Regions from separate parts of the Lysinibacillus sp. GW247-5R2A genome, predicted to be linked through region 2. Evidence: riboswitches for the same ligand, from Rfam matches in the RefSeq annotation. Region 2 holds a riboswitch; each other region holds the start of a gene.
What was found. Region 2 has a riboswitch for lysine ahead of AC07YC_RS10755 (aspartate kinase). Riboswitches for the same ligand answer to the same signal wherever they lie in the genome.
Positions count from the first base shown of each region.

Region 1: another riboswitch for lysine. It lies ahead of AC07YC_RS17775 (amino acid permease); the one in region 2 lies ahead of AC07YC_RS10755 (aspartate kinase).
Region 3: another riboswitch for lysine. It lies ahead of AC07YC_RS21845 (transporter substrate-binding domain-containing protein); the one in region 2 lies ahead of AC07YC_RS10755 (aspartate kinase).

Region 1 is NZ_JBWKZL010000012.1:2,927-7,830, forward strand. It holds gene AC07YC_RS17765 (hypothetical protein) at 1-235, shown strand, start outside; gene AC07YC_RS17770 (CynX/NimT family MFS transporter) at 302-1,534, opposite strand; lysine riboswitch at 1,686-1,862, shown strand; gene AC07YC_RS17775 (amino acid permease) at 1,944-3,407, shown strand; gene AC07YC_RS17780 (response regulator transcription factor) at 3,571-4,263, shown strand; gene AC07YC_RS17785 (sensor histidine kinase) at 4,269-4,904, shown strand, end outside.
Region 2 is NZ_JBWKZL010000006.1:42,615-47,518, reverse strand. It holds gene trxA (thioredoxin) at 107-418, shown strand; gene uvrC (excinuclease ABC subunit UvrC) at 539-2,329, shown strand; lysine riboswitch at 2,422-2,600, shown strand; gene AC07YC_RS10755 (aspartate kinase) at 2,731-3,957, shown strand; gene AC07YC_RS10750 (YslB family protein) at 4,048-4,482, opposite strand; gene AC07YC_RS10745 (succinate dehydrogenase cytochrome b558 subunit) at 4,755-4,904, shown strand, end outside.
Region 3 is NZ_JBWKZL010000020.1:19,361-24,264, forward strand. It holds gene AC07YC_RS21835 (2-oxoglutarate dehydrogenase E1 component) at 1-422, shown strand, start outside; gene odhB (2-oxoglutarate dehydrogenase complex dihydrolipoyllysine-residue succinyltransferase) at 511-1,773, shown strand; lysine riboswitch at 2,078-2,264, shown strand; gene AC07YC_RS21845 (transporter substrate-binding domain-containing protein) at 2,383-3,240, shown strand; gene AC07YC_RS21850 (amino acid ABC transporter permease) at 3,410-4,135, shown strand; gene AC07YC_RS21855 (amino acid ABC transporter ATP-binding protein) at 4,148-4,879, shown strand.

The sequences.
Region 1 (4,904 bases), on a different contig from region 2:
AGTGATGCAGGAGCTTTTGGATACGAAATATTTATGGGTGGAAAATGAAGAAGATGATGAGCTGGAATGGGAGGAAGATACGCCTAGAGGCTATGAACCAGAAGCTTTTTTAGGCTATTATTATTTTAGTTTTTTACTCCTTCAAGAGGCGATCCCTGTTTTTACTGCTATTAAGGCACGTACCAAGAGCACAACAGAGGAACTTGCGGAACTGCTAGCCTTACTCAAACATTAAAAAAGAAATGGATATAGACAAAAAGCAGATGGGGGTCAAATCAATCACTTCCCCATCTGCTTATACTTAATGGACATATTCATCTTTAGAAGCTCGCATGGAACATAGGAAGAGTGTCATAGCTACAACAACAAAGAGCCAACCTGCAATATTCCACCCACCAAATAAATCATGGAGGTATCCGAAAAGAATCGGCCCAATGGCAGCGAATAAATAGCCCAATGATTGTGCAAAACCTGATAGATCAGCGGCTTCAAATGCTGTACGCGTACGAAGTGTAAAGAACATCATTGCTAATGCAAATGAAGCTCCACCTGCTAAACCTAGAAGGATCATCCATAATATCCCCAATGTTGTCCATTCCATTACAACACCGACAAATCCTACTAAATAAAACGATGTAAACATAAGGACAAGTGGTCTTTGTGAAGTCATTTTACCAGCAATAATGGGGACAGCCAATGCCATGGGGACTTGTGAGAATTGCATAATAGAAAACATCCAACCAGCTTTATCAGGAGCCAATCCCTGCGCAATATAAATTTCAGGAATCCAAGCTGCTGTCGTATAAAATAATAAAGATTGTAAGCCCATTGCACCGGTTACTGCCCATGTAACAGGTGATTTCCAAAGAGGTTTACCTGTTTTTGGGGCCGTAGTAGCTGGTTCTGGCTTATTCAATTTCAATTGCGGTATCCAAATTAAAATCGTTAATACGACTAATATAAGCGCCACAGCCAATGCCCCTTGCCAACCTAGTGAGGAATTAGCTATTGGATAACTAATACCTGCTCCAAGCCCAGCCGTTAAGTTCATCGACATGGTAAAAAATGCCATTAATAACCCTACATGGTATGGAAATTTTAACTTTAATAATCCTGGAATTAACACATTTCCAAATGATATGGCTACGCCAATGAGCACTGTGCCAAATACAAGTAACCCTGTTGTACCGAGGGAGCGTAGTACAATTCCTAAGGCCAATAAAATCGTAGATAAAAATAAGGTTAGCTCAAGCCCAAGCTTTCGTGCTACAACTGGTGCGAACGGTGATATAATGGCAAAAGCAAGCAATGGAATAGTTGTCAAAAACCCGGCTAGAACATTGGAAATACCAAGATCGTCACGGATAAAGGATACAATTGGACCCACAACCGTTAGTGGCATTCGTAACGTAGACGCGATAAATATTATTCCAAAAACTAATAATAAGGTTGTTCCCTTCCAGCTAATTTTTCTATTCGGGTAGCTAGCGGAATGATCATGTAAAGTCAAAATAATTCCCCCTGTTATTACCATTCTAATTGAACTACTATAACACTTTATCACACTATTAAAAATAGTGGAAAATTCACAAAATACAAAACATTAATGGTTATATTGAAATGTCTTAGGTCTTATGTTAGTATAGTAAACATCATAAATTTAATAATTATATGCCTCATGTTTGTAATGAGGTAGAGGTCGCGATATTTATAAGTAAGCTAATTGAAATGACAAGCATTGAAGAGATTAGTTGAAAGGAAATATTGCCGAAGTGTGAGGGGACTTGAAAACCTCATGCTGGGGCTGTCTCCGAAAGGAACAGAACTGTCACGTTTGTACAACGTGTTGAGCTATCGTTTAGGAAAACTGAGGATTAACTTAGCCATCACATTGTTCATGTGATGGCATTTTTTTGCCTCATAAATAGGAAGGAAGCTATATCGTGAGTGAAATAAAAGTAAATCAGCTCGGCCATAAAGCACCGGAGCTGAAAAAAGAATTAAAAAGCCGTCATATCACAATGATTTCTTTAGGCGGTACAATTGGTACAGGGCTATTTTTAGCCAGTGGTGGTGCCATTGCACAGGCAGGACCGGGAGGCGCATTACTTGCCTATGCCTTAATCGGTATTATGGTATATTTTTTAATGACCAGTTTAGGGGAAATGGCTGCCTATATGCCATCCTCGGGTTCTTTTAGTACGTATGCGACAAAATTTGTAGATCCCGCGCTAGGCTTTGCACTAGGCTGGAACTATTGGTATAACTGGGCAATTACGATTGCAGCCGAAATTGCGGCAGTGTCATTAATTATGAAATATTGGTTCCCAGATAGCTCGTCAGCACTTTGGACAGTATTGTTTATTGTAATTGTACTGACATTTAATTTATTGTCTGTAAAGAGCTATGGTGAAAGTGAATATTGGTTTGCGATGATTAAAGTGGCTACGGTCATTGTATTTATTATTATTAGCATATTAATGATTTTTGGTATTTTAGGTGGACAGGCACCAGTTGGTTTTACAAATTTCTTTATTAGTGATGGACCATTCCATGGTGGTTTCCTTGCTACATTTGGTATTTTCCTTGCAGCAGGATTTTCATTCCAAGGAACAGAGCTACTTGGTGTAACAGCAGGGGAAACAGATGATCCTGGAAAAAATATACCGAAGGCAGTAAAATCGGTGTTTTGGCGTATTATTTTATTTTATATTTTAGCTATTGCTGCTATAGGGATGTTGATTCCATTCACAGATGAGCGCTTATTATCGGAGGATATCGCTGTTTCTCCATTTACGCTCGTGTTTGATCGTTTAGGCATTGCTTTTGCTGCCTCCTTAATGAATGCCATTATTTTAACGGCTATGCTATCAGCAGGTAATTCTGGATTGTATGCATCTTCACGTATGCTATGGCAATTAGCAGTGGATGGTCATGCTCCTAAATTCTTTGCAAAGCTAAGTCGTCGAGGTATTCCGATTTATGCATTGATCGCAACATTAGCTGTAGGCTGTGTAGCGTTTTTAGCATCATTCTTTGGTGATGGGGTAGTTTATATCTGGCTTTTAAATGCCTCTGGGATGTCAGGTTTTATTGCTTGGCTAGGTATTGCATTTAGTCATTATCGTTTCCGTCGTGCTTTCGAGGCGCAAGGCTTAGATCCAAAGCTATTACCGTATAAAGCAAAGCTATACCCATTCGGTCCACTATTCGCCTTTACTATTTGTATGATTGTTGTAATTGGACAGAATTACACAGCGTTTATCGGAGGTACAATCGATTGGTATGGTATCCTTGTTTCCTATATTGGCATTCCATTATTCCTATTGCTATGGCTAGGGTACAAAATTAAATATAAAACAAAAATGCTTCCCCTTAAAGATTGTGATTTAAAAGTGGAAAATTAAATAGAAGAGCTGTTCTATAAACCGTTGTATGATGGTAGATGGAACAGCTTTTTTTATCTAGAGACCTTTAAAATTATTACTAAATTAATGTCATATATATGGTAATATACTATAGATATGGAAGTGTGATTTTTGACTTTCTAGTAGAGAGAGGTGCATGAAAATGCAAAAACATATTTTACTAGTGGAAGATGATGAGGCTATTCGCGAAATGGTAGCGAATTTTTTATTATTGGAGGGCTTCGAAGTCACCACTGCCAATAATGGAGAAGAGGCATTGCAATATTGTTTAAATCAAACCTTTGATTTAGTCATCCTAGATATTATGATTCCTAAGCTTAATGGATTAGAAGTTTTAAAAGTCATTCGAGAACAGGCAGCACTTCCTATCATCATTATGTCCGCAAAGGATAGTGATGTAGATAAAGCGCTTGGCTTGGGATTAGGGGCAGACGATTATATTGCTAAGCCATTTTCTATGCTAGAGTTCTCAGCTCGCGTAAAGGCGGTTATTAGAAGAGCTACAAAATACGCTGGCCAAATAGATCACAAACAAGATGTAATAGTTATAGGCCATTTAAAGATAGATATTGTTAATTTCTCAATAAATAAAAATGGACAGGCAGTGAAGCTAACATCAAAGGAATTTGCCATCTTAAAGCTATTTGTAACAAACCGTAACCGAGTTTTTACGAAAGAGCAAATTTATCAGCTAATATGGAAAGATGCCTATTACGGTGATGAAAATATTATTAATGTACATATTCGAAGGCTACGCGAAAAAATTGAAGATGATCCATCCAACCCCCAATATATTAAGACGCTGTGGGGAATTGGCTATAAGTTAGAAGGATAACAGATATGATAATCATTCTATTAATCATAATTGTAGTGCTTATAGGAATAGTTATTTTTCAGTGGAAAACAAAAACAGAACAAAATCAGACGATCCAATATATGAATGAAAAACTCCAAGCCATTGTTCAAGAAAAAAGTAACGAAAAGATTTTGGTAACTACGAGCAATTTACAAACTCAACAGCTACTTATTTCGATAAACGTTTGGCTGGACCATCACCAAAAAGTTCAGGCGACTCATCGCAAAATGGAAGATTCCATGAAAAAAATGCTGGCCAATATTTCACATGATTTAAAAACGCCTTTAACGGTTGTGTTAGGCTATATTGAAATGCTTCAGCTTCAGAGCTCAACTAGTGAAGAGGAGCGTCAAAGACTATTAGCGGGCGTACATGCTAAAACATTAGAAGTATTAAAAATTATTCATACATTTTTCGATCTTGCCAAATTAGAGGCAGGGGATACAGATTATCCAATCACTAAAATCAATGTCTGTGAAATTAGCCGTAAAAATATATTATCATTTTACGATATGGTCACGTCGATGGGACTAAATATTACTATTACAATCCCTGAAACACCTATGTATGCCCTTGGCAATGAAGAAGCGTTAGATAGGGTTCTCAACAATCTTTTATCC
Region 2 (4,904 bases):
TTTTCGACATGGATTTTCATAAAAAATACATTACAGGCAGATTGTTCGCTCAAGTGAATTTATCCATGCTATACTACAATCATAGTAAGTTTAAGGAGGATTTCAAATGGCAATTGTACATGCAACAGATGCTACGTTCCAAAGCGATATTAAAGAAGGGTTAGTATTAGTGGACTTTTGGGCTGCTTGGTGCGGACCTTGTAAAATGATTGGGCCAGTTCTTGAAGAAATGGACGCTGCAGGTAGTGCGGCTAAAATTGTAAAAGTTGACGTAGATAATAACCAAGGTACTGCTGCTGAGTATCAAATCATGTCAATCCCATCATTATTATTATTTAAAGATGGAGAATTAGTTGACAAAACTGTAGGCTTCCAACCGAAAGAAGCTTTAGAAGCATTTATCGCAAAACATGCGTAATGAATGAAGTTCACAAAAGCCGGACCATCAATTGATGTGTTCGGCTTTTTTTCGTTATATAATAAAGAAAGATAAAAATGATTCATTGAGGGGAATCTTACGTAGGGGGGCAGGTAGGTAATGAACGATTTAATTAAGCGTAAACTGGATATTCTACCAGACCAGCCTGGCTGCTATTTGATGAAAGATCGACAGGGGACAATTATATATGTCGGTAAAGCGAAGGTACTGAAAAATCGTGTTCGTTCTTATTTTACAGGAACACATGAAGGTAAAACGCAAAGACTTGTAAGCGAAATAGAAGATTTTGAGTATATCGTGACATCATCAAATATTGAAGCACTCATTTTAGAGCTGAATCTCATCAAACTGCATGATCCAAAATACAATGTCATGTTAACAGATGATAAGACGTATCCATATTTAAAAATTACGAATGAAAAACATCCTCGTCTAATTACGACACGTAAAGTAAAAAAGGATAAGGCTAAATATTTTGGACCGTATCCCAATGCCTATGCGGCAAGCGAAACAAAGAAGCTGTTGGACCGTTTATATCCACTACGAAAATGTGTGCAGCTACCTTCAAAAGTTTGTTTGTATTATCATATGGGTCAATGTATAGCACCTTGTGTGAAAGAAATTGATAGTCATGTTTATCAGGAAATGATTGAGGATATGACGAAGTTTCTTAACGGCGGCGTGGAGGCAGTCAAAAAGGAGCTTGAAGTAAAAATGCTTGCGGCTGCCGAAAGCTTAGAGTTTGAACGAGCTAAGGAGTTTCGTGATCAAATCGCCCATATTGATACAGTTATGCAGAAGCAAAAAATAGTATCAAGTGACACTACTAACCGTGATGTCTTTGGCTATGCTGTGGAAAAAGGATGGATGTGTGTCCAGGTTTTCTTCGTTCGGCAAGGTAAACTGATCGAGCGAGATGTTTCTATTTTCCCGATCTATCAAGACGCAGAGGAAGAGTTCCTAACATTTGTGGGACGGTTTTATGAAAAACCAGAGCATATTAAGCCAAAAGAAGTTTTTATTCCGCAAGCAATTGATGGTGCCATTTTAACGGAATTGTTAGGTATCAAAGTTCTTACGCCAAAAAGAGGTCAAAAAAAGGAGTTGGTAGATTTAGCGACGAAAAATGCTGAAATTGCAGTGTCCGCTAAATTCCAGCTTATCGAACGGCAGGAAGAACGTACTATTGGTGCATGCGAGGCACTTGGTGATGCGATGGGTATAACGACACCATTACGAATTGAAGCTTTTGATAATAGTCATATGCATGGAACAGACGCCGTATCTGCAATGGTTGTTTTCGTTGACGGCAAACCCGCCAAAAAGGAATATCGCAAATATAAAACCCGTACAGCAGCCAAGCATGATGATTATGGCGCTATGCAAGAGGTAATTCGTCGACGCTATATCCGTGTTTTGAAGGAAGGACTTCCATTACCGGATTTAGTGCTAATTGATGGTGGTAAAGGTCAAATGGAAGTTGCGCGTGAAGTATTAGAGGATGAATTAGGACTAGTTATACCTATTGCTGGTTTGGCAAAGGATGACAAGCATAATACATCTCAGCTATTGTTTGGTGATCCACCTGAGGTCATTGCTTTAAAACGCACAAGTGACGGTTTTTATTTACTACAACGAATACAAGATGAAGTCCATCGTTTTGCGATTACCTTCTTGCGTCAACAGCATGAAAAGCATGCTATCCAATCTGTGCTGGATCAAATTGAAGGTGTCGGTCCAAAACGAAAACAGCAATTACTGAAACACTTTGGTTCCGTGAAGAAAATACGGGAGGCTAGTGAGCTTGCTTTACAGGAAGCTGGGATGCCAGCTAATTTAGCAAATCAGATTTATGCCTATTTTCAGCAGGAGTCATTGTCAAAGGAATAGACATATGCTAAGGTTGTAAATAACATTGTGATCCAATGTTAACAGCCCACTTGTTAGATGAGGGCGGAAAAATTTAATATAATCACTTTTAAGGTGATGATAGAGGTGCAAGATTCAAAAGTAGCGCAAAAGAGGATGAACAAATCCTAAGACATTGCGTGAAAGGGGAGCTTGCCGAAGTACAGCATTGTTGTTTCCGCTGTTGTACTGGTTTTGCATTTAAAAAATGTAAGACTGCCGATTCTAAACGTTTCGGAGAGCTATCACACATGCGCAAGTTTTATATTGTACATGTTATAGGCAGCTTTCACGTTTTGTGAAGGCTGCCTTTTTAGTTTTCTAGAGGCAGTTTTACACCTTATTTTAGGTGAATTACATGACTGGGAAGGGAAGCAAAAGAAATGTCTAGAATAGTGATGAAATTTGGAGGGGCTGCTTTAGCATCGCCCGAACAAATTCAAGAGGCTGCACGAAAAGCAATTGCTGAAAGAGATAGAGGATTCGATGTGGTAGTAGTAGTTGGTGCGATGAGACAAACGATACAGGATGTGAAAATGAGCGTACTTCATTTCACGGATGATGTGTCAAAACGTGAATTAGATGCAGCTGTATCTTCATGCTCTCAGTTATCCAGCTCCGTGTTTGCCATTGCAATACAAGAAGCTGGCTATAATGCGGTGTCACTAACAGGCTGGCAGGCTGGCATTTACACGGATCATATGCATAGTCATGCAAGGATCAATCATATCGATGTTAGCCGTATCGATGAGCATTTGCTGCAAGGACAAATCGTCGTTATTGCTGGAGATCAAGGCATTGACAATGACCGAAATATAACAACGCTTGGGAAAGGTGGAGCGGAAACGACAGCCGTTGCACTTGCTGTTGCATTAGATGCTGAGCGGACAGATATTTACACGAATGTTGATGGTGTGTATACAGCAGATCCACGCTTTGTTGTAAAGGCACAAAAACTACAGGAAATTTCCTATGATGAAATGTTAGAGATAGCACATTTAGGATCACACATCATTCATCCACGTGCAGTGGAGTTAGCTAAAAAGTTTCAAATGCCAGTGATCATACGCTCTAGTTTAGTGGAGTCAGTAGGTACTTTATTGAAGGAGGAAGTAGAGATGGAGAAAAATTTAGTCGTGCGTGGTGTTGCCTTTGAATCAGATGTTATTCGTTTAACAATTGGGTATGATGCTTATTCACATGCTTCATTAGCGGATATATTTTCAACTCTTGCTGAAAATCGCATCAACGTGGATATCATTGTTCAAGCAATCATTGATGGATTAAAACCAACTGTGTCATTTTCGATTTTGAAAGAAGAATTTGCAGAAGCTTTACGTGTTTTAGAGGATAGTAAAGTATCACTTGGCTTTAGCTTTGCTGATTTCGAAATTGGATTAGCGAAAGTTTCGATAGTTGGCTCCGGTATGGTCTCGAATCCAGGTGTCGCTGCTCGCATGTTCGATTGTTTACGTCGTGAAAATATCCCAGTGAAGATGGTGAGCACCTCAGAAATTAAAGTGTCTGTTGTAGTACCGCAGGATGAAATGATTCGTGCAGCAAATGCACTGCATGATGAATTTAATTTAGAGCAGGCTCTTTACATATAATAATAGAAGAAACAGCATTTTCTGTAATTGTCCGAAATAAAAGGAAGGATTGTCATCCCGTTTAATGAATGGGGAGACAATCCTTTTTTGTTACTCTGTTGGAATTGTATGCATAATTCGTTCCTTCACGTCCCATTTGACTGTAAACATAACGTAATGTTGCTTTTCACGTTTTTCATCATAGCATTCTGTCAAATAGCCTTTAGCTAGCTGAATCTGTTCAGCAATAAATCCTGCCTCAAGTCTGAAGCTACGTTGTTTGATTTGCAATATTTCAGGGTCGTTTGTCAACTGGAAAATACGTCCGTCTTTTGATTCTTTCATTAGCTCTAATGTACCCCAGCAGGCATCTGCGAAAAATGCGATTAATTCGTCTTGACTTTTACATGGAAACTTACGCGCAAGCTCTTTACCTGCCCAATAAAGGACATCATCCTCATGTTTACCGAGTACAGAAGATAGAATATGATCGCGAATGATCTCATAACCAAAGGATGAGATTGTAGGAGATGGAGTGTTTAACATTGTTATCCTTCTTTCTTAGAATTTTCTTATAATTTAACGTTAATAAAGTAATGGTAGATTTTTCGAGAAAAAACGACGCATTATGCACTAGATTAGTTCTTTAATAAGCTCTATGAAAAACTCCGAGTTGCCTTGACGCTCGTAGCTCTTGAGAGTACAATAAACATGTCATAATATTGTACCATGATGAAATACACAGTCAATGAAGTATCATTTACAAAATGATGACTTCTTTTGTTGTGCTATTTTAAGTACTAAGGGGGGTAACAGTCTTGTCGAAAGATCGAGAGTTTTTATGGCGTCGCTTACATTCTCTACTTGGGATCATTCCAGTAGGTCTGTTTTTAACGATGCACCTGTTCATTAACTTTACAGCAACAGGCGGGGCAGATAGTTATAACGATGCTACCGCAGTAATGGAA
Region 3 (4,904 bases), on a different contig from region 2:
AAGAAGTGATTGAACAACCTGGCCTAGGTACAAAAACAGAAGCTGTAGAGCGTATCGTATTAGGTACTGGTAAAGTGATGATCGATTTAGCAGATCGCGTGAAGGATGGAGAAGGTTTCGATCACGTACACATTGTTCGTGTAGAACAACTTTACCCATTCCCAAAAGAGCAAGTTGCTGGTATTATTGCTAAGTATCCTAATGCAAAAGAAATCGTATGGGTACAAGAAGAACCTAAAAACCAAGGCTCATGGAATTATGCACTAGAAACATTATATGAACTTGCAGAAGGTAAAAAGCTTCGCTATGTAGGTCGTCCTGCAATGAGCTCAACTTCTGAAGGGGATGCAGATTCTCATAAAGCAGCTCAATCATCACTTATTGAAGAAGCAGTTGCTGAGCCAGTAAAGGTTAAAAAATAACATATAAATATTGATAGCTGGGCTACTTGCCCATCAGCAGTAGCCCTTTTATGTGCGTCATGCACGTTAATCAAAGGAGGAAATGAAAGTGGCTGAAATTAAAGTCCCTGAATTAGCAGAATCGATTACAGAAGGTAGTATCGCACAGTGGGTTAAAAAAGTGGGCGATCGCGTTGAAAAAGGTGAATTCATCGTTGAACTTGAAACAGATAAAGTAAACGCTGAAATCATTTCTGAAGAAGCAGGTGTATTAACACAAATTTTAGCTGAAGAAGGCGATACTGTACTAGTAGGTCAAGTTATTGCTATCGTAGAAGCAGGCGAAGGCGCAGCAGCTGCACCAGCAGCGGCAGCACCAGCTGAAGCAGCTCCAGCTCCAGCAGCGCCACAAGCGGCTCCTACAGCACCAGTTGCAGCAGCTCCTGTAGTAGAAGAAACTTCTGGTGAGCGTGTTATCGCATCTCCAGCGGCACGTCGACTTGCACGTGAAAAAGGCATCGATCTTGCAGCGGTATCTCCAGTAGATCCACAAGGCCGTGTTCGTGTACAAGATGTATCAGCACATGGTACAGCACCAGCAGTAGCAGCACCTACACCTGCACCAGTAGCAACTACAGGTGGCCCAGTTGTATTCACACCAGCAGCTAATTCTGACCGTGTAACAATTGAAAAAATGAGCCGTCGTCGTCAAACAATTGCAAAACGTTTATTAGAAGTTAAACAATCAACAGCCATGTTAACAACATTCAACGAAATTGACATGACAAACATCATGGCACTTCGTAAACGTAAACAAGAAGAGTTTGTTAAAGCAAACGACATCAAACTTGGTTTCATGTCATTCTTCACAAAAGCGGTTGTTGCAGCACTGAAAAAATACCCATACGTAAACGCTCAAATCGTTGGCGATGAATTACATTTAAATAACTTCTTTGATATCGGTATTGCAGTATCAACTGAAGAAGGTTTAGTAGTACCAGTTGTACGCGATGCAAACAGCAAAAACTTCGCAGAAATCGAAAAAGATATCGCTAGCTTAGCGACTAAAGCTCGTGAGAAAAAACTAGGCTTAAATGACATGGCTGGTGGATCATTCACAATCACAAACGGTGGTGTATTCGGTTCATTAATGTCAACACCAATTATGAACGGTACTCAAGCTGGTATTTTAGGTATGCACTCAATTGTTAACCGCCCAGTTGCAGTAAATGGTGAAGTTCAAATCCGTCCAATGATGTATGTAGCACTTTCTTATGATCACCGTATCATCGATGGAAAAGATTCTGTAGGATTCTTAAAAACAGTTAAAGAATTAATCGAAAATCCTGAAGATTTATTATTAAATTCATAATTCCTTTAAACCCTGTAAACTTTGTTTTACAGGGTTTTTTTCTTGGTTTTCTGTATCACTAAAGTCTTTAGTGATTATGAAAATACGAAACTATTTACTTAGAATAAAAACCATTGATCGTAAAAATTTGTGGTTTTCGGGCTGATATATTGACAAAAATACATAGATTAACAATGGATAGGTCAAGCATAATACCCTAATATTGGCATTAGTCAGAAAAATGATAAAACTCTCTTGACGTACATACTAGTTTTATAGTAGTATCTAAATATCAATTAAATAAACAAACCTCACTAACATATAACAGTGAGGTAGAGGCGCGGTATTTATTAGTTCATTGTTGAGTACAAGCAAACAAAGACGCAATGAAGAAGGAAATATCGCCGAAGTATAAAAGGAGCTCGTACTTTTATGCTGGGTCTGCAGTGAATAAGTGCAGGACTGTCCTAGTAAATTCAATTCCAAGTTTACTAGGTTGTGCTATCTCGGAAACATGGAATAATAGTGAGGATTTGGGCAACTGTCATAAAAGGTAAGACCTAAGTTCACAAAACTTAGGTCTTTTTTCGTACAGTTGTCTTATTTTTTTACAGAAAAGGGGAGTTTTACATGAAAAGAAAATGGCTGTTAGTAATGATCTCTATCATGACGGCAATTGTGCTAGCTGCATGTGGCACTAGCGACAAAAAAGAAGGCAGTTCAGGAGAAGCTGGCGTAGATAAGGAAAAAGGCGGCGGTGAATTCCGAATTGGAATGGAGGCTGGCTACCCACCATTCAACTGGACACAGCAAAATGATGCAAATGGCGCGGTGAAAATTGCAGATAATGCAGAGTATGCAGGCGGCTATGATGTACAAATGGCGAAAAAAATCGCTGAAGGCTTAGGCAAAGAATTAGTGATCGTTAAAATGGAATGGGACGGCTTAGTACCAGCGCTACAATCAAATAAAATTGATGCAATTATCGCGGGCATGTCGCCAACAGAAGAACGTAAGAAAACAATTGATTTTACAGAAAACTACTATACTTCTGATTTTGTCATGGTTATTAAAAAAGGCAGCAAATATGAAGGGGTCAAATCGATTCAAGATTTCGCTGGCGCAAAAATTACATCACAACTTAATACATCCAACTACAATGTGATTGATCAAATCAAAGATGTTAATAAACAAACGGCAATGGAAAGCTTCCCAGCTATGCGTGTAGCTTTAGAGGCAGGCAAAATTGATGGCTATGTTGCAGAACGTCCAGAAGGTATTTCCGCAGCTGCTGCCAACGATAAATTCACATACGTAGCATTTGAAGAGGGTTTCGATACAGATCTTTCAAATACGTCAATTGCTGTAGGCTTACGTAAAGAAGATGCGAATCTTGATAAAATCAATGAAATTCTAAAAGGAATTTCTGAAGATGATCGTCAAGCGATTATGGAAGAAGCTATTTCTCAGCAACCAGCAGCACAATAAAAAAATGGCACGGACTAGTGGCTAGTCCGTGCACTATCATTTCATCATTATTAAAATGAGAACCTCTCTACATAATGATAATGTCCTAGCGAAATAAAACATAGACTAGTAGAAAGAGCTAGGGCAGGAAAAAGATAGCAAGCAACATGACATTGTTAGGAGGAACATCATGAGTCTTGAATGGATACTTTCAATTATTGAAAATAACTGGCAAATGTTTTTACGAGGTGCGTATTATACGTTACTAATTTCGACTATCAGTACAATTATTGGTGCATTTATCGGATTTTTCATCGGAATTATGCATACGATTCCAGTTCGTAAAAAAGGTGTGAAATTTTATGGCTTAAAGCTTATTAATTTTATACTCACATGCTATGTTGAATTTTTCCGTGGTACACCAATGATTGTACAGGCTATGGTTGTCTACTATGGATTAGATATTGCATTTGGCATAGACATGCACTTTATTACAGCCGGGATTTTAGTCGTTTCGCTTAATACAGGTGCCTATATGGCGGAAATTGTTCGCGGTGGTATTGTATCCATTGATAATGGTCAATATGAGGCAGCATCAGCTATCGGTATGAATCACTTCCAGATCATGCTTCACGTAGTTTTACCACAAGTAGCGCGTAACGTACTACCTGCGACAGGCAACCAATTAATTATGAATATTAAAGATACAGCCGTATTAAACGTTATCGGAGTAACAGAATTATTCTTCCAAACAAAATCAATCTCCGGTAACAACTTCCGTTATTTTGAATCATTCTTTGTAGCTTGTATTCTTTACTTCATCATGACATTTACTGCATCACGTATTCTGTTATATGTTGAAAAACGATTAGATGGACCAGATGCTTATCAAAAAGAACAAAAAGAAGCAATTTAGGGGGACGCACAAATGGCAGTCATTAAAATCGAGCATTTAAGTAAATCATTTGGACGTAACCAAGTGTTAAAGGATGTTAATTTTCAAGTGGAAAAAGGGGAAGTTGTTTGTTTAATTGGTTCCTCTGGTTCAGGTAAATCCACTTTACTTCGTTGTATAAATTTATTAGAAACACCAAGTGGCGGGCAAATTATTTATCAAGGGGAGGACATCCTAGACGAAAAACACAATATCCAAGAATATCGAACACATCTAGGAATGGTATTCCAGCAATTTAATTTATTTAACAACCACAATGTTTTAAATAATTGTACAGTGGGGCAAATAAAAGTTTTAAAACGTTCGAAAAAGGAAGCGGAGGAAACCGCGCTTAAATATTTAAAAATCGTTGGGATGGATCAATATGTAAACGCAAAGCCTCGACAGCTTTCAGGAGGACAAAAACAACGCGTAGCCATTGCCCGGGCATTATCCATGAATCCAGAAGTGATGCTTTTTGATGAACCTACATCAGCACTAGACCCTGAGATGGTAGGGGAGGTACTCAAAGTCATGCGACAATTGGCCGATGCAGGCAATACGATGCTAATTGTGACGCATGAGATGGAATTTGCCAAAGAGGTAGCAGATCGCGTAGTCTTCATGGATAAAGGTGTAATTGTTGAAGAGGGCCCACCATCACAAGTATTAATAAACCCTCAACATGATCGAACGAAAGAGTTTTTAAAACGAACATTAAAGTAGTGGCAACAAATGAAAAAGTGAGTCC